DNA from 3 places in the Paenibacillus sp. lzh-N1 genome. Region 3 is predicted to be linked to each of the others. Evidence: riboswitches for the same ligand, from Rfam matches in the RefSeq annotation. Region 3 holds a riboswitch; each other region holds the start of a gene.
The links. A riboswitch is a leader RNA that binds a small molecule or an ion and turns the genes downstream of it on or off. The one in region 3 is predicted to bind cyclic di-AMP.

Region 1: it holds a riboswitch for cyclic di-AMP, as region 3 does, so the genes downstream of both, C0638_RS13115 (TrkH family potassium uptake protein) here and C0638_RS19720 (3D domain-containing protein) in region 3, are expected to answer to the same signal.
Region 2: it holds a riboswitch for cyclic di-AMP, as region 3 does, so the genes downstream of both, C0638_RS07610 (resuscitation-promoting factor) here and C0638_RS19720 (3D domain-containing protein) in region 3, are expected to answer to the same signal.

Annotation. Positions count from the first base shown of each region.
Region 1 covers NZ_CP025696.1:2,882,679-2,888,528, forward strand. The annotation lists gene C0638_RS13105 (CPBP family intramembrane glutamic endopeptidase) at 1-1,269, opposite strand, end outside; cyclic di-AMP (ydaO/yuaA leader) riboswitch at 1,531-1,683, shown strand; gene C0638_RS13115 (TrkH family potassium uptake protein) at 2,092-3,432, shown strand; gene C0638_RS13120 (potassium channel family protein) at 3,451-4,128, shown strand; gene C0638_RS13125 (LysR family transcriptional regulator) at 4,134-5,039, opposite strand; gene C0638_RS13130 (succinate dehydrogenase cytochrome b558 subunit) at 5,266-5,850, shown strand, end outside.
Region 2 covers NZ_CP025696.1:1,682,049-1,687,898, forward strand. The annotation lists gene yabG (sporulation peptidase YabG) at 32-928, opposite strand; gene rsmA (16S rRNA (adenine(1518)-N(6)/adenine(1519)-N(6))-dimethyltransferase RsmA) at 984-1,868, opposite strand; gene rnmV (ribonuclease M5) at 1,876-2,421, opposite strand; gene C0638_RS07610 (resuscitation-promoting factor) at 2,567-3,715, opposite strand; cyclic di-AMP (ydaO/yuaA leader) riboswitch at 3,987-4,267, opposite strand; gene C0638_RS07615 (TatD family hydrolase) at 4,468-5,238, opposite strand; gene C0638_RS07620 (HD domain-containing protein) at 5,281-5,850, opposite strand, start outside.
Region 3 covers NZ_CP025696.1:4,372,048-4,377,897, forward strand. The annotation lists gene C0638_RS19700 (glycine-rich domain-containing protein) at 1-52, opposite strand, end outside; gene C0638_RS19705 (M20 family metallopeptidase) at 92-1,270, opposite strand; gene C0638_RS19710 (ABC transporter substrate-binding protein/permease) at 1,419-2,882, shown strand; gene C0638_RS19715 (amino acid ABC transporter ATP-binding protein) at 2,869-3,591, shown strand; cyclic di-AMP (ydaO/yuaA leader) riboswitch at 3,835-4,002, shown strand; gene C0638_RS19720 (3D domain-containing protein) at 4,009-4,677, shown strand; gene C0638_RS19725 (polysaccharide deacetylase family protein) at 4,875-5,681, opposite strand.

The DNA.
Region 1 (5,850 bases), 1.5 Mb from region 3:
CAATAGCCATGGATAAGCCATATTGTAAGGGGACTGCGTGGCGTCTGTAGTGGAGAACGTATTAAATGTGCGCTCCAATACAAAGAACAAAATGGATTGTACGCCCAGTAAAATGAAGGCCCACAAGTAACCGACATACATACTGCGAAGCACATACAGTCCGTAGCCTGGCTCTTTAGCACGTGGCCATGCATTTAGTCCAACCTGACGCATAAGCCCGTCACCGCCTACCAAGGAGAAATAGATAGCTACAGCCATGAAGAAGGTAACACCAACCTGGAATACCATAAGAAATAAAAGCATGCCCTTACTGCCTGCTTCAGCTTGCAATAAAGGTAGCATGTTCATTGTCCCAGCTATACTAGCAATAAAGTATACAATGGACAGAGAAATACCACGAACAAATGAAGTATGTCGTCGAGTGAGTGACGCATACACAATGGCAAGTACGCCCAGGACAAAGCTAAATAGGGCATAACCCGCATAAGTCATCCAATTCGCCCAGTATGTTTGCTTTTTAACATAGTCGGTATAGGACGAAGGGGCCGAAAAGCTTTGGGTAAACGAGCGAACATCCCCGTCTTCAAAAGTAAAAGCCAGCGTAAGTACCGAGGCGCCGATTTTCTTTTCGTCCACGGTATATTTTAATCCACCTTCCCCCTCAGTGGTCGCGAGCTTCAATTCAGATGGCTTAAAGCCAAAGCGTTTGATCCATATTGCTGCAGCCTGTTCCTTGGCTTCGAGCGTCATGTCACCCTCAGCTACACGTACAAGTCTGCTTCGTGCTTGTTCATCTGTAGAAACATCAGCCTGTGTGTAATTGGTGCTGGAGGTGATCCGTTTAAAGCTAACGACCTTCCCAGTGGATAAATCCACATGGATTTGCAGCTTGCCCTTCGCTGAGGAGTCAGGCAAATCAACCCGAAAGGTTTCATAAGGATAATTTTTTTTCCATGTACGATCGTACTCTTGAACCAATTTTTCTCTGGATAAATAACCGTACAAATCTGTTTCAGCCTGATAGGTTACGACGGGCTTCTCTGGCTGTGATTCCGTATAGCCCAGCTCGGAACGGGCAAAGTCCAGGGCGTGTATGACCGCTTCTTGTTTGCTGATGACCTTTGCATTCATCAATGATTCCGGACTTGGATTGCTAATTGAGGGAATAAGCAATTGAAAGATAAAAAAGCAAATCAGGCCAACCCCGCCCAGCAAGCCTAATTTTTTGAAGTTGGCCGTGAGCACGACCGGTTTCCCGATAGGATTCATGAGTTTCCTCCTTAATCTGTAAATAAGAACATCCATTAAAGATATCATACTGCACAGGTTCCCGCCAACAGACCAGCGATATTCATGAAAATAGAGTGAAAGCACTTTAAAGTTTTAATAAAATTAGATAAGCTGTGATTAATCGATGTCTATTCGCGAATTAAAGCCAATTTCACGTTTTTTCGGCGAAATCGGTTTTGTGATCTGGATAGAGAAGGATTATAATCTTGAGGCAATGCCTATGAAATATATGGGTAATGATATACATTTAAGCCGAATTTCTATGAGAAAACGGGGGAACCATGTTACTGGGGTGAATTTTACAGCCGATCCTGATGGACCGGAAGTGTAAATAGGGCATACTGTGCTGTCCGAATCCGTCAGCTAACCTCGTAGGCTGTGGGCAGGAACCAAGTCAGGCACTCGGTTTTCCGGTGTCTTTTTTTGTGTGTATAAAAGTGTTTGGATTGGTTAGACCGCTGCGGGTTCAGATTATTCTTCCAATTGCAGTTATCCCCGGATTTTTTTGATTGTATAAACCCTTTAATGGTTAAAATCCGGAGATAAAGGCAAACGCTTCGCTTCTTCAGAACAATTCTGCCCCCTTCGCTGCTGCTCGCCAATAGCACAGGGAGCCGAGTAGTGTTTGACATGCATTCTTCCTGTATTCAGGGAATGCTAATTATAGCTACTTAAGGTTTGGAAAATCAAAAAAATCAGGGGCAACGACGATCGGAAGATAAATGGAACGCGTAGCGGGCTTACACCGTATTAAGTCACTGTTTTTATAGTTTTAAGGATTAGGAGAGAAGTGATGAATAGATGAATCCCAATGCACGCTGGCTTCGGCTTTCTCCACCGCAGATATTCGTTGCAGGCTTTGCCATTATCATTCTAATAGGTAGTTTATTGTTAATGCTGCCCATCTCTAATACAACAGGAAAACCACTTGCGTTTATAGACGCTTTGTTTACTGCCGCATCCGCGACCTGTGTAACCGGACTTGTCGTTAAGGATACAGGGCTCTTTTTTACAACCTTTGGTCAAATCGTTATCGTTGCGCTGATCCAGATCGGTGGTCTTGGCTTTATGACCATGGCTACCTTGATCGCGCTGGTGTTCAAACGTCGCATTTCCTTGCGGGAGCGCCTTATTTTGCAAGAAGCGATGAATCAGACCTCTGTCGAAGGAATTGTTGGATTGATCCGCAAGGTGCTATGGTACTCGCTGATGATTGAGGGAGTATGTGCAGCTATTTTTTCGATTCGCTGGTCATTTGATATGCCTGTCGGCAGGGCGATTTATTTTGGAATTTGGCATGCCATTTCCATGTTTAATAATGCTGGTTTTGATTTATTCGGTGAATTTCGCAGCCTGACAGGTTATGTATATGATCCGATTGTTAATTTTACAGCCATGTTTCTCATTATTTCGGGTGGTATTGGTTTTGTAGTGATGTCAGACCTGGCAGATTATCGTAAGCGTAAGAGACTATCCTTACATACCAAGGTGGTACTCAGCATGACAGCTGCTCTGATTGTCGTCGGGACGCTCGTCATTTTTGTATTTGAGTTTACGAATCCAAAGACGCTTGGCTCGCTTGATTGGGGTGGTAAAATGCTGGGTTCTTTATTCCAGTCCGTTACTCCACGTACCGCAGGTGCCAACACGCTGGACATTGCAGGCTTGCGGCAGGCTACGCAATTTTTTATCATCATACTCATGTTTATTGGAGCTTCGCCTGGCTCCACTGGGGGCGGGATTAAGACCACTACATTTGCCCTGCTCATTGGAGCGGTGTTTTCGATGCTGCGGGGACGGGAAGATATTGTGTTGTTCCGGTACCGACTTGCGCAGGCACGAATTTATAAGGCTTTGACCATTACCTTGCTGGGGCTGCTGTTCGTGATTGGGGTGACGATGATTCTGTCCGCAACCGAAGATCATCATTTTCTAATGATCTTGTTCGAGACAGTGTCTGCATTTGGTACAGTAGGGCTGTCTATGGGGCTTACACCTGATTTGTCAGTTGTAGGCAAGCTGGTGATTACTCTGACGATGTTTGCAGGCAGGCTGGGTCCACTCACGCTAGCTTATGCACTGGGACCGAAAAAGGGTAAGGAATTGTATCGTCATCCAGAAGGTAAAATAATTATAGGGTAAGGGAGTTTTCGAGTAGATATGAAAACGCAGCAGTTTGTAGTCATTGGCTTGGGACGGTTTGGCTCAAGCCTGGCTTTGCAATTGGTGGATATGGGGTGCGAGGTGCTGGGCATTGATCGGAATGAGGATGTTGTAGACAGTATGAGTGAGATCCTGACACATACTGTCGTGGCGGACGCTACAGATGAGGATGCGTTGCGGTCACTGGGCATCCGTAATTTCGATTGCGGCATTGTTGCAATTGGTGATGATATTCAGGTAAGCATCCTGACCGCCATTTTGCTGAAGGAGCTGGGTGTGAGAAAAGTCGTAGCCAAAGCTATATCTGTACTGCATGGGCGTGCGTTAGAGAAGCTTGGGGTGGACCGAGTCATTTATCCGGAACGAGATATGGGTATTCGGGTAGCGCATCAGCTGGTCACGCCTAATCTGCTCGATTATTTGGAGCTGTCCAAGGAATACAGCATTGTGGAACTCAATGTGCCTGCATGTCTGAATGGCAAAACGTTAGCAGAATTAAATGCTCGTACCCGCTTTGGTTGCAGCATCGTGGCACTTCATACGGCGAATGGTATCTTGATCGCGCCGACAGCTATGGATCGGCTGAAAGCAGACGATATTATGGTCATTATCGGCTCCAATGACAATATCGGCCGCTTTGAGGATGAGGTCGTTAATGTCAATGAAGAGGGTTAAATTCTCTACACCATACGGTAGCCTGCAAACGATGCACGTGTCTCGCTAATCCAGCGTCGTGCTGTCGGGCCGAGATCGGCCGTTTCTGAGTATATGAGGGAGGTCGTTCGGCGTGTCTCCTTCAAATCAGGCAAGTACAATGCAGTAAGTCCATTATCTCGCAGTAGTTCGCTGCGCAAGTAGGATTTGGGCAGCAAAGCGGATGCCTTGCAGGTTGGAAGCAGGCGTACAATCGCCTCGAAGGAGTCGATTTCCATGCGGATATCCGGCATAATGCCGCTGCGCTGGAACAAGTCATCCGTCAGGCTGCGGTACCAGGTTCCTTTGGAGAAAATGATCATCGGCAATCCTTGCAGGTCCTTCATTGAAGCCGTTCCTGTCTTGACAGTTAATTCATGTCCGATGGGGACGACTAGCTCCAAATGATCGTCAAATAACGGAATGCAGCGTAATCCAGCTTCATGAATGGCAGACCCGACCACGCCGGCGTCTGCTTTTTTGTCGCGTACAAAGGCGACGATTTCATGCGTTTTGCCGGTGAGCAGCTTTAGCTCAGTCTGAGGATGCTTGCTCATGAAAGCCTCGACGAGGGTAGGCAACGTCGTTTGGAGTGTCGTAAGACTTGCGCCCAGAGTAAGCATGCTCTGGGCTTCATTTTTGTGCTGTGACAGCTTTTGTAAGAAGCGAAGCTGACGTTGCCGTTGCTCCAGCGCGAAAGTATATACAAATCGGCCAGTCGATGTAATTTCGAGCCGTTTGCCCCGACGATCAAAGAGATGGACACCCAGCTCTTCCTCCAGCTTGGCAATTTTGCGAGACAGGGCGGGTTGGGACAAATTCAGCAGTTTGGAGGCTTTATTCAAGCTGGACTGCTCGACAACGACGGCAAAAGCGTTCAAATCCTCAAACAAATCTTCCACTTCCTCTCTATATGCAAAAAAGACATAATAATTAATACGTATATTGCAATTCCATTATAAGCCGAAAAGGAGTAACATGAAAGCGACACAAGATGTTCACACTTTTGTTTTTCCTTATAAGGGACACCTTGTTGAACATTCCCTGTCGGGAACTGTCATTTTATATGTTATATTACTATTGAAAACGCTATTATTGGGAGAAGGGAGCATGACCTAGATGAGAGGATTTTATTCCAGAAAGCTGCATTCGCTTCTTGGCGTCATTCCGTTGGCTCTATTTTTTGTTGAGCATTTGGTGACGAACTTCACAGCGGTGGAGGGCGGTAAGGAAGGTTTTAATCGCAGCGTGGCCTTCCTGAATGGTTTGCCGCTGGTTATTGTGTTAGAAACGTTATTCATCTACTTGCCATTACTGTTCCACGGAATCTATGGCTTGTATATTGCTTATCAGGCTGATCCGAATGTCAAAAGGTTTGGCTATTCGCGTAACTGGCGCTTTTTGTTCCAGCGTATTTCCGGAGTCATTACGTTTGTATTTATTATCTGGCACGTATACGACACACGCTTTCAGGTGGCCCTGGGTAATGTCACTCATGAGGAGCTAGGCGGCGTAATGCATGGCATAGTGACGAACCCGGTCTATTTTATTTTGTATTTAATCAGTGTCGTTTCGGCATCATTTCACTTTGCTAATGGACTGTGGGCATTTATGGTCAGTTGGGGGATTACCGTGGGACCACGTGCCCAAAAAGTATCTTCCTATATCTGTATGACCCTGTTCGTGGTGGTGTCGATTGGCTTC
Region 2 (5,850 bases), 2.7 Mb from region 3:
TCAGATATATCCTATCGGGCACATTTGAATTTCAGATCGCTGAAGGCGTTACTTTAAGCGTTGACAAATTTTCAAGCTTCGGCAAACCGATGCGGTAGCTTCCCCTTGTTTCAATTCCACCCACTCCGCGGCTGCCACTGATGGTCTGATGAAATAAGTCTCCCATATTGACTGTATCACGGATTGAAGTAAATGCGGCCTTGGCAGCCACGTAAACGGGGTCCAGAGCGTGAATCAGGATACGCCCTGGGGAGCTGGCAAAATTGGCTCCCGCACGTAGCAGCGCCTCAAAATGGGACTGGCATGCCCCCGCTACAATTGTCAGTGAATCCAGATGACGCTCATATTGTCTGGCTACCTGAATCGCTGCCACAAAATTTTGTGAATTCTTGTAGCTTTTCAAGCTGTACAAATCGTAAGGTTGCGGCTGCTTCAGCACACCATCATGTCCGGTGATGACTACAATATCAGGACGAATGCGGGGAAGCAGTCGATATAACGTATCCGCCATTGCCGATTCGTGAACGTGATGTCCCTCAGCGGGAACACGGAGCTGTTCATATAAACTGAGACATTTTCTTAAATAGCCGGGATCTCCATCCAGATGAAGAACCTTTCCTGGCATTTCAAAATACGTCGACTCTACCGGATCACTCCACTCTCCAATCAGAGCCGCCTGGCTACGGGCAGCTTGCTGCTGGCGTGCCCGTTGCAAAAGATTAAGAGACTCCCCGGCCTTAATGTGGGCCTGTTGAGTCTTACCGCTAATCTGGTCTGCAGGCACTCTGACCAGATCGTTCACCGGGGAATCGGCCAGTAGCCGAAATTCCGTCCCCTTAATGATCGCTTTATCCCGCTGGATGTCTTCAACGCGAAACGTGACATCACCGCCGTACGATTTCCGAACGACCAAGTCTCCTAAACTCATCACACTGTATCACCCCTCCTATATCGTATGGGTGAATGCACAGTTTGGTTCCAACTTAGGATATACCAGCCTCCAATAGCACGGCGCTCAGACGCGCAAATTCCTCGATACTCAGCGTTTCCCCTCGACGGGAGGGCTCAATATCAGCTTGTTGCAACAGCGGCTCCAGCGTGTCCCTGTTCTCTTTGGTGAAGAAGCGGCTTTTCAGGTTATTTGAAATGGTTTTACGACGTTGGGCAAAAGCGGCATGAACCACTTCAAAAAAGTGTTTCTCGTCCACCACTTCCACCGGAGGGACTTCTCGTACACGCAGCCGAATAACTGCCGAATCAACATTCGGCTGAGGAATAAATACTGTATTCGGCACCGTACAGACTAACTCAGGCTCGCTGTAATATTGCACGGCTATGCTTAAGCTGCCGTAATCCTTCGTACCAGGAGACGCAGCCATGCGCTCAGCTACCTCCTTTTGAATCATAACGACGATATTCTCCAAAGGAAGCTTGTCCTCCAGTAGACGCATCAGAATCGGTGTAGTGACGTAATACGGCAGATTAGCGACGACACTCACTTTGCTCACGTCTGCAAAGTCAGCTGCAAACACTTCACGCAAATCCAGCTTTAACACGTCTCCATGGCGAACCTTTACATGCTCGTAAGGGGCCAGCACTTCTTCAAGAATGGGCAACAGCCGCTGGTCAATCTCAACAGCGGTAACTGCCTTAGCGGATTGCGCCAACTTCTCGGTCAAAGCTCCAATGCCCGGACCGATCTCAAGTGCGCCCTTTGTATCATCCAATCCGGCAGCATTTACGATCTTGCTCAGAATATTTTGATCAATCAGAAAGTTTTGTCCCAGACTCTTTTTGAACGAAAAACCGTGCCTTTGAATAATTTCCTTCGTACGCCGCGGTGTTGCTATATCTTGAATCCCTGTCATACGGATATCACAATCCTTCACTTTCGATTTGTGCCAGCGCACTGGCAAATTCCTCACGACTGATCTGAAATACAGAGAGCCGCTTATGTAGCTGCTTTCCGTTACAATAGCCAATACCCAGTACATTCCCCAAGGCCATACGGCGTGCAGCAGCATTGGGGTGAGTAATAAGTCCAGCGTCAATCAGGTCCGCCATTTCAATCAGCGGTTCGGCGCCTTCCACTGTCGTATGTACCCGCGCGAGAGCGTGTCTGATGGCTTCCGGGGAGGCATTCTCCACGCCAATATCCCCTTTGCGTGTCGCCTCTGCCTCAGGTATAAAAGCCTGCTTGCAGCCGGGGACCTTGGAGGCGATAATTTTACGGATACGCTCCCCTGCATGATCGGGATCAGTTAAAATAATGACCCCCCGCCGTTCCTGCGCCAATGCAATTTTCCGCAGCGTCATTTTATTAATGGCTGAACCGCCAGTTTCTATCGTATCTGCTTCGACAGCACGGCGAATGGCTACCGTATCATCCCGGCCTTCCACCACGATCACTTCCTTGATCATCTTCGTTTCCCTCCACTGCTACACAGCAACATATATTATCTTTCCCTGCTTTTGAAAACAAAATAAGAAGAGGATATCCTCTTCTTAGCATGGCATAACTATGTTGTTAATACTATCGCATTGTCCTCAACATACACAACCTGTTTTAGTTGATTTCCGGCTTTACAGGTCCGATAACATATACGGTTTTACCGTGCTTACGACCAAATTGGTTAGCCCGGCTTAAACTCTCATAATACACATCGATTTTGTGGCCTTTAATCGCGCCACCGGTATCCTCCGCACGGCGGAAGCCTACCCCTTCAATATACACCCACCAGCCGATGGGAATTACATTCGGATCGACAGCGATGGTGCGTCCTTCCGTGACACGCGTGCCGGAGGCGGTACGTGTACCGATACCTGGCTCCTGGGCAGAGTACGCCGTCATGGAGACATTTTGTAAAACTTTTTTATAATTAAAATTAATACCTGCTTTACGGACAGCACTGCCCGAACTAACCTTTGTAGCCTTAACCGCATCTTTAGGGCCGATGGAAGCAGCTAGAACGACCGGTTTTTTCTTAGTCCCTACCGCAATTACCTTATCCACACGATTTTGTGCGACTTCCTTGTTGACCAGCTGTTTGGACACCAATTTTCCATCATGGTATACCTTTTGAACATGCTGGACTACCACACCCGATTTGCCACTTTGAATGACTCGATTATCGCCTTTATAGAGACTTGGATCTGCCGTTTTGATGACCTGATAAGGCACTTGTTTTTTCTGTTCGACCTGCTGTTTCTTTACACGGACGATTTTTATGTCCATGTTAGATGAAACAGAGGCATCCAACGCAGGGTAAACTTTATCCGTTGATGATAATTTATAGCCCGAAGTGCGAATGGCACCCTCTACTGTATTTTCTGTTGTGTACAGCTTTTTCGTCTCATTGCCTGAGGATACTTTAACCTGATTGGCACGTTTAATGACTACGCGATCCCCATCCTGTACTGCCCCGTTTAGCGGCATGGAAATTGTATCATGCGGCTGAAGTGAAATAGAATGCTCATTGAGCAAATCTTGGAGCTTGGATTCCCGGGTTTCTACCGCAGATGCCTTACCATCGATGACAAAAAAGACTTGTTTTTTAGATTGCGTGTACATCAGAATTGAAATCATAATCGTTAGTGCGATTAGAAAAATAGCAACCAAAGCAGCCTGGCGCACATTCTCTTGCTTCCAACGTAATACGTAAGACATGCTGGATGAGCGTGACTCATGGGTCTCCTCTTTTCGGAAAATGCCCATTTCCTCCGTCCTCCTTACATAGCCCGCCGTCTGGAGTAAGACATAGTTGATCGTTGACGTGACTATAACAGATTTTCTACAAGACAAGCCCGTACTGCGACTGTCCTGCACCATGTACCCGTCTTCGCGGCATGCTGTCCTCCCCTGTTTAACCACAGTATGATGACAGATTTTCTTTTATTCACAACAAAAAAAGCCAAAGAAAGAGACTAGAGAGCTCTTTCGTGGCTTCCGACATGTGTGAATATGCGGGAAAACTCATGCACGAGATGGCTTCTCTCTTGTTACGCTTACGGGGTTAGCTGTCGGGTTCGGACGTAGAGAGTCGCCCTAGCTTAGGTCAACCGCTCATGGCGGTCGCCTTCACATTCACCCCGAAGACCCAGAAAGAAATCGAAATACGGCTTCTCTACCTGTTCAATCCCATCCAGGAAATGAATTTCGGTCGAGCCGGCTACTGAAGAGATAATATCTCTTGCACATACGCCGGACGTACTGTAAGCCATATCGGTTCCCCCGTTCCCTGTAAAAGGGACTCAGCGAGACTGGTTCATGAAATGATTTGTTGATGTTTACACTCAACAACAATTCACTGAAAAGATGATATCCTGTTTCCATGCATGTTGTAAAGCAGGTTTCAAGTACATTTTTCAAAATATTCGGTTAAAAAATTGTAATATTCTCGAGTTTCCTGCAACAAAATCATAATTAGCTCCGTCTATCTCTTTATTTTGATTGATTTTTTCGCTTTTTCACTGAATGTCAAATCGTTCCAAGGCATTTTGGGTCGTAATGGATACCAATTCCTCCACCGTAATTCCCATAATTTGGGCGGCTGCCTCTGCTACCAATCTCACATGTGCCGACTCATTTCGCTTCCCACGAAACGGATGAGGCGTCAAGTAAGGCGCGTCCGTTTCAATAAGCAGACGGTCCAACGGTACCTGGGCCAGCACCTCTTTTGGCTGCTTGGCATTTTTGAACGTTATGGGCCCGCCGAAGGAAAGGTGGAAACCCATATCCAGCACCATTTTAGCTGTCTCCCAACTCCCAGAAAAGGAGTGCATGACTCCGCCAATCTCGCCCGCCTTTTCCTCACGTAAAATCCTCACAATATCTTCATGTGCATCCCGGTTATGGATAACAATTGGCATGTTGAGCTCACGTGCCAGGCCAATTTGATTTCGAAGTACCCGCTGCTGCACATCCTTTGGTGATGTATCCCAATAATAATCCAGACCGATCTCTCCGATCGCTACAACCTTTTTATGACTGCATAACGATGCAATCCATTCTAAATCACCCTCCTGCATTGTAATGGCATCCTGCGGATGCCATCCAACGGCTGCATAAATAAAATCATACGTCTCAGCCAGCTTCATGGTGGATGGAATGGTCTCACGATTAAATCCGATATTGATCATCCGTGTTACTCCTGATTCGACAGCACGTGCTATAACTTCTTCACGGTCTTCATCAAATTGTGGCGCATCTAGGTGAGTATGAGTGTCGAATAAATCCAAGGTTTTCATCTCCTTTTCTTACTTACATTTCTATATATTTGTCTATTGTTTGACAAAATAATTCCTTATTTCGGCAGGAAGCCTTTCTTTTACCCCGTTCAATTTATTCTGGGGAAAATACATGTGATATTTTCCTCGGTGAATGCCACTTATTGAGCGTACAATTTCTGAAACTTCGGATATTTCCCGCACCTCGCCCTGACGTCCAAGCAGTAAAATCTGGTTGTCCGTTGAACCGCCCTGCCGAAACACATCATAAGGAAGATCTGTCGGAAAATCAATTTCAAGATCATATTCAGGATGCAAGCCAGCCTTTTCCAAAGCCTCTCGAATATGGTCAACGGTATCTGTATCCATATTTTCAATCTCTACATATTTATACAATCTACGATCCATAAAACGGCTGCTCAAATCACTTAAAATTTCGTCCTTTTCTCGTTTCCATTGGCTAAATACCGTCTGAATCAAAGACTCATCCAGCATCAAATACTGCTCCACTGTTAGCTCTCCCTTTAATAGATCGGGCAGCGGATCCAACAGAAAACCAAACTCATATCCGTTTTTGAACAATTCCTTAGCTCTCTTGAAAATTTTACGTAACAGGATTTCTGA
Region 3 (5,850 bases):
TGATGAGCCCAACCACAATAAACAACGTCCAAAAGCTAGTCATACTATTCATAATGGCACTCCTTTCTAAAAGAAGACGGCATTTCCGATTTTAGCTTTTGCTATTCAGTAGAGCGAATTCTTTTTTAATCTGTGCCAGCAGCTCAGAATTTGTGATTACATCGCAAGCCGTCCATGCCAAGGTTCTCGCGGCCAAGAGCATTCCTTCCATTGCGCGGTCCTGCATTGCTAAATCGCGGAATTCTGGTGTATGCAAGGCATGCTTCTCGTCAATAACTTGAATGTACGGGTGGATCGCAGGGCAATGAAGTGATACATTTCCGATATCCATAGAGCCATGATCTTCACCCTCCGTAATATCTTCTTGCGCAATGCCAGCCTGCACCAAATTTGCGGTAAAGGTGTCGGAGAGTACACGATTAGTCACCATTTCATCGTAAGAAGTCTCATAATTGGAAGTTTCCAAACGACACCCGGCTTGTAAAGCAGCTCCTTCAGCAATTTGAACAACACGGCGGGTAAGCGGGTTCAGCTCTTGGCGTGTAGCGGCCCTCACGTAAAATTGGGCTGAGGCGTAATCAGGAATAATATTGGCAGCCTGCCCACCCTGATTAATGATGCCATGGATACGTACCGTACTTTTCACCTGTTGCCGAAATGCGTTAATCCCGTTAAACGTTTGAATCACAGCGTCCAAAGCATTAATCCCTTCGTGCGGACTGGCCGCAGCATGAGCGGATTGACCAAAAAATTCGAACTGCACAGCATCAATCGCTAGCGATTTGCCTGATTTTTCGTAGCGGTCAAAGGGATGTGTCATCATAGCTATGTCGCAATCATCAAACAACCCGGCCGCCGCCATCGGAACCTTTGCACCGCGTGTTTCTTCGGCAGGTGTGCCGTATACACGTACTTCTCCACCAGTCTCGTCGATAATTGATTTGAGACCGACGGCAGCGCCTGTACTCATCATACATATCAAATGGTGCCCACAGGCGTGTCCTAGCCCTTTCAGAGCGTCGTATTCTGCCAGAAAAGCAATGATTGGTCCAGGCTTTGTTGCTTTGTAAGTAGCAATAAAGGCTGTTTCTATACCCAATACGGGTGCCTGAACTTCAAATCCGTGAAAAGCAAGTTCTTCTTTTAAACGGGCAGAGGCCAGGAATTCCTCGTTTCCAAGTTCAGGGTTTGCGCCAATATATAACGAAATGTCCTTAAACCGCTGGGCGTGCTGTTCAATGGTGTGTTGAATGGTCTGTTTGAAATTCATGCTAAAAACTCCTTTATATATGCTGTAATGTAGGTACTGCGATAGATATACTAAAATTGTACTATAAGATTCATTGCATAATCATGCATATTCATTTATAATGACACAATCTTATTTATTATAAAGAATTTAAGGAGAGAAAAAAAGATTGAAAAAGGCATATCGTTTTACCGCCCTGGTTTTGTCGGCGGTTATCTTGCTGTTGGCTGGTCTTCCCATGCTCACTGCATACGGATCGGAAGAAAAGCCACAGAAAAAACTTGTAGTGGGCATGAGTGCTGACTTTCCGCCGTATGAGTTTCATAAAGTTATTAACGGTCAGGATACCATTGTTGGGTTTGATGTTGAAATTGCCAAGGAAATCGCCAAGGATCTGAATGCGGAGATGGTCCCAGAGGACATGAGTTTTGACTCTTTGCTGCCTGCTCTGCAAAGTGGTCGCGTAGACTTGGTACTGTCCGGTATGACACCGACGGATGAACGCAGAAAGAGCATTGATTTTTCGGATGTATACTATCGTTCCAAGCAAGTCATTATGGTACGTCCAGAGGATAAAGACAAATATTCAACGATGGCTGCTCTAAAAGGAGAGAAGCTCGGTGCGCAGAAGGGAAGTATCCAGGAAGAAATTGCGCAAAAAGTGCCTAATGCTTCTGTGACCTCATTGGATAAAATATCCGATCTGGTACTCCAGCTTCGGACCAACCGTATCAACGCGGTTGTAATCGAAGATACCGTTGCTAAAGGATACACACTAGACGGTACCGTAACACTTGCCAAGGCAGTACCTGAGGATGAAGGAGCAGAAACTGCTGTAGGCATTCGTAAAGGAAATGCGGAATTGCTTGCTTCAGTAAATAAAACGTTGGCTCGCCTGAAAGCAGACGGTTCGATTGAGAAGTTTTCTACAGAAGCAAGTGCACTGTCTGCAGACCGACAAGTTTCTTCGAATAGCATTGTAGATATATTTTTGAAATATCGCAGTTTCTACGCTACGGGTATCGGCTACACTCTATTGCTGTCTGCGCTTGGAGTACTATTCGGATTCATTATTGGTCTGATCATATCTTTGCTGCGGATGAGTGGGATTCGTATTATCGAGTGGTTAGGTACCGCATATGTAGAGATACTGCGTGGCACACCTATGCTGGTGCAGCTCATGATCATTCATTACGGAGTTGCTTTGACGTTGGGTGTTAATTTTACGCCACTCCAGTCCGGCATAATTACGTTGTCACTGAATAGTTCGGCATATTTGGCTGAAATTTTCCGTGCTGGTATTCAGGCAGTAGACCGTGGACAGATGGAAGCTGCCCGCTCGCTCGGGATGGGACGAGGCAAAGCAATGCGTCATGTCATTTTACCGCAAGCATTTAAATCTATATTGCCTGCTATTGGTAATGAGTTCATTACGATTATTAAAGAATCATCTATTATTTCGACCATTGGGATGGTGGATATTATGTATCAAGCCCAGGTCATTAAGAATATTACCTACGAAGGCTTGAGTCCGTTCGTAATCGCAGCCGCTATTTATTTTGTAATGACATTCAGCTTATCTAAGCTGTTGGGTTTATGGGAAAGGAAGTTGAGAGCCAGTGATCACCGTTAAACAACTGCGTAAATCATTCGGTAAGAATGAAATTTTAAAAGGCATTGATATAGATATCGCCAAAGGTGAAGTAGTCGTCATTATCGGTCCGAGTGGTTCAGGAAAAAGTACGTTTTTGCGTTGTATGAATCTGTTGGAACAGCCAACAGAAGGGGAAATTTTGTTTGAGGGTGAGCCGATTACGGCCCGTGGTCATAATATTAATGCGACTCGGGAGAAGATGGGGATGGTTTTCCAGCATTTTAATCTGTTTCCGCATAAAACAATACTGCAGAATCTGACGCTTGCACCAACGCAGGTGAAAAAGCAGTCGGGGAAAGAAGCGGAGAAAATTGCGCTGGAGCTCCTGCGGACCGTGGGTCTTGAGGATAAGAAGAATACCTACCCGAACCAGTTATCTGGCGGTCAAAAACAACGTATTGCGATAGCACGTGCTTTGGCCATGCAGCCGCACGTAATGCTGTTCGATGAGCCTACTTCTGCTCTTGACCCTGAAATGGTTGGAGAGGTTCTGGACGTGATGAAGAAGCTCGCTGAGGGCGGCATGACGATGGTGATCGTGACGCATGAAATGGGCTTTGCCCGTGAGGTAGGGGATCGAATCATCTTTATGGACAACGGTCAAATTATAGAACAAGGTACGCCTGAGCAAGTATTCGGTACTCCAAGCCATGACCGTACCCGTGATTTTCTTGCTAAAGTGCTGTAAGAAAATGCTTTTATGAAATATTAACAAAGCCCTCTCGTGATGATGTTTCACGGAGGGCTTTTCTCTTTTTGTCACCATATCTCCATATTTTCGTAACAGAAAACGGATTCTTGATGACAAAATTGTAATGAGTATAGTATGATATTCAAGGTTACCAACATTTTCATGCAGATAAGGTTACAAAATTGTGATATTATGCAGTGAGCCAAAACTTACCGGGGCAGCAGTAATGATAATAAATACTCAGGTGCTGGGCTCAAACCATGGGAAGTGCGGGGGACGTAACAACGGCAATGATTCCAATGCATCATAAGATGTTGTGGATATGCCTAGGGGTGAATTGCACAAGCATAGGGCTTCTCCTGAGTCCGAATCCGACAGCTAACTTCGCAGGCATAACAGAGGAGGTACATATCTTTGAAACATTTAAAACATATTGGACAAACTATGAAATTTGCGGTGCTTGCTGCAGCTATTGCAGGGCTGGCACAGACAGCTGGAGTAGCAGATGCTGCTTCGCTTCATACTGCCAAAGAAGGCGATACCTTCTTTTTGCTTGCTCAACGTTATGGGGTATCAGTAGATGAGTTGACGAAGGCTAACCCGGATATTGCGTCCAACAACATATATGCAGGTCTGCAAATTAAAGTGCCAGACGAAAAAAGTGTAAAGGCGGCTTCGGATTCGAAGCCACAGCTTCTTACAGAGAAAGCACCAGCGAATGAGAAGCCAACAATTGAAGCATGGGGCAAAACATTCAATTACAGTAAAGTAGTTGATGTTAAAGCTACAGCATATTCTGCCGCAGCTGATGAAAATGGCAAATGGGGTGCGGTTGATTATTACGGCAATCCGCTTAAGCTAGGTACAATTGCGGTAGACCCGAAAGTCATTCCTATGGGAACAAAGGTGCTAGTTACAGGTTATTCCCATCCCGGATTGCCAGATCATTCTTTTGTGGCCGTTGCCCGTGATCAGGGCAGTGCTATTACCGGAAAGCGGATTGATATCTTTATCCCTGGCAATAAATCATTCGTGAACGACTTCGGCTTCCAGAATGTGAAACTGTACGTCATTGATAAATAGCATTGTGCTTATGTATGATTTGATTAAACATAATATAAGTTATGTAAACTTGATCTATCATACAACATATAACTGGGACGACTTTTTATTAGGCCCGGTCGTTTATCGCTAAAAAAGGCTGTCTTACAAGCAGAAGCATTCTGTTCGTTAAGGCAGCCTTTTTACGTTGTTGGTATATTTGAAGCTTAGACATACTGTTATTTTCGTTCCGATGTGTGAAGTAGCCGGGGGACAGTGACAAATTTGTAGCCCTTAGCTTTTAGAGAGTGGATTAGACCCGGCAAAGCTTGGACAGTGCCTTGCAAGTTGGAACTTTGACCTCCACCTGCATGCATTAAAATAATGGAGCCAGGTCCGGTAGCCGGGATCACGTTGCGCTGAATTTGTGTTTTGCTTAATCCCTTCCAGTCTAGAGAGTCCACATTCCAATTGACGATCATGTACCCATGACGACGTGCCCACTGGATTTGAGGCTCCGTGATTTCACCATAGGGTGGTCGTATCAATCTGGGTCGAAAACCTATGCTGGCTTCTAAAATGCGTTCTGTTTTTGTAATCTGGTGGCGAAAACGTTCTGGTGTGGCCTTCCTGAAATCCGGATGAGTATAGGAATGGTTTCCTATAGCATGACCTTCGCGGATGATGCGGCGTATGATCCCCGGATGCTTTTCCGCACGGTGGCCGACGATAAAAAAGGTAGCTTTGATACCGTTTGCGTGTAATACGTCCAAAACCTGCGGCGTATACCTTGAATCGGGCACATCATCAAAGGTTAAGGCAATTTGGCGGGTGTGCGGGCCGCACATTTTAAAAATGTCCGCATGCTTTTTTCGTAGCATCGCTAATGTTGGAGTAGCTCGATCTTTACTTTGATATACCGAAGTAGCGGCAGCAGCTTCCTTGGGATGGGGCGTTCGAATGTTGGGAGGCGTGTCCGCGTGAACGGGAAAACTTGAAAATGCTAGTAACAGTGCTAAACATGGCAACACTCCCCTGTACCGCATTTGTATTCCCCCTTTCCGTGCAGTGGTACCTAGTGGGCTCTCAGCTATTATGTACCTGTCCTATTAAAATTATGCTGGTGATTGAGTGAAGCCCTCCACGGCTGAAGAGAAGTACATCATGAAGCGGGTATCCGTGAAGATGACGAAGTAAACGTACATATTCTCTTAA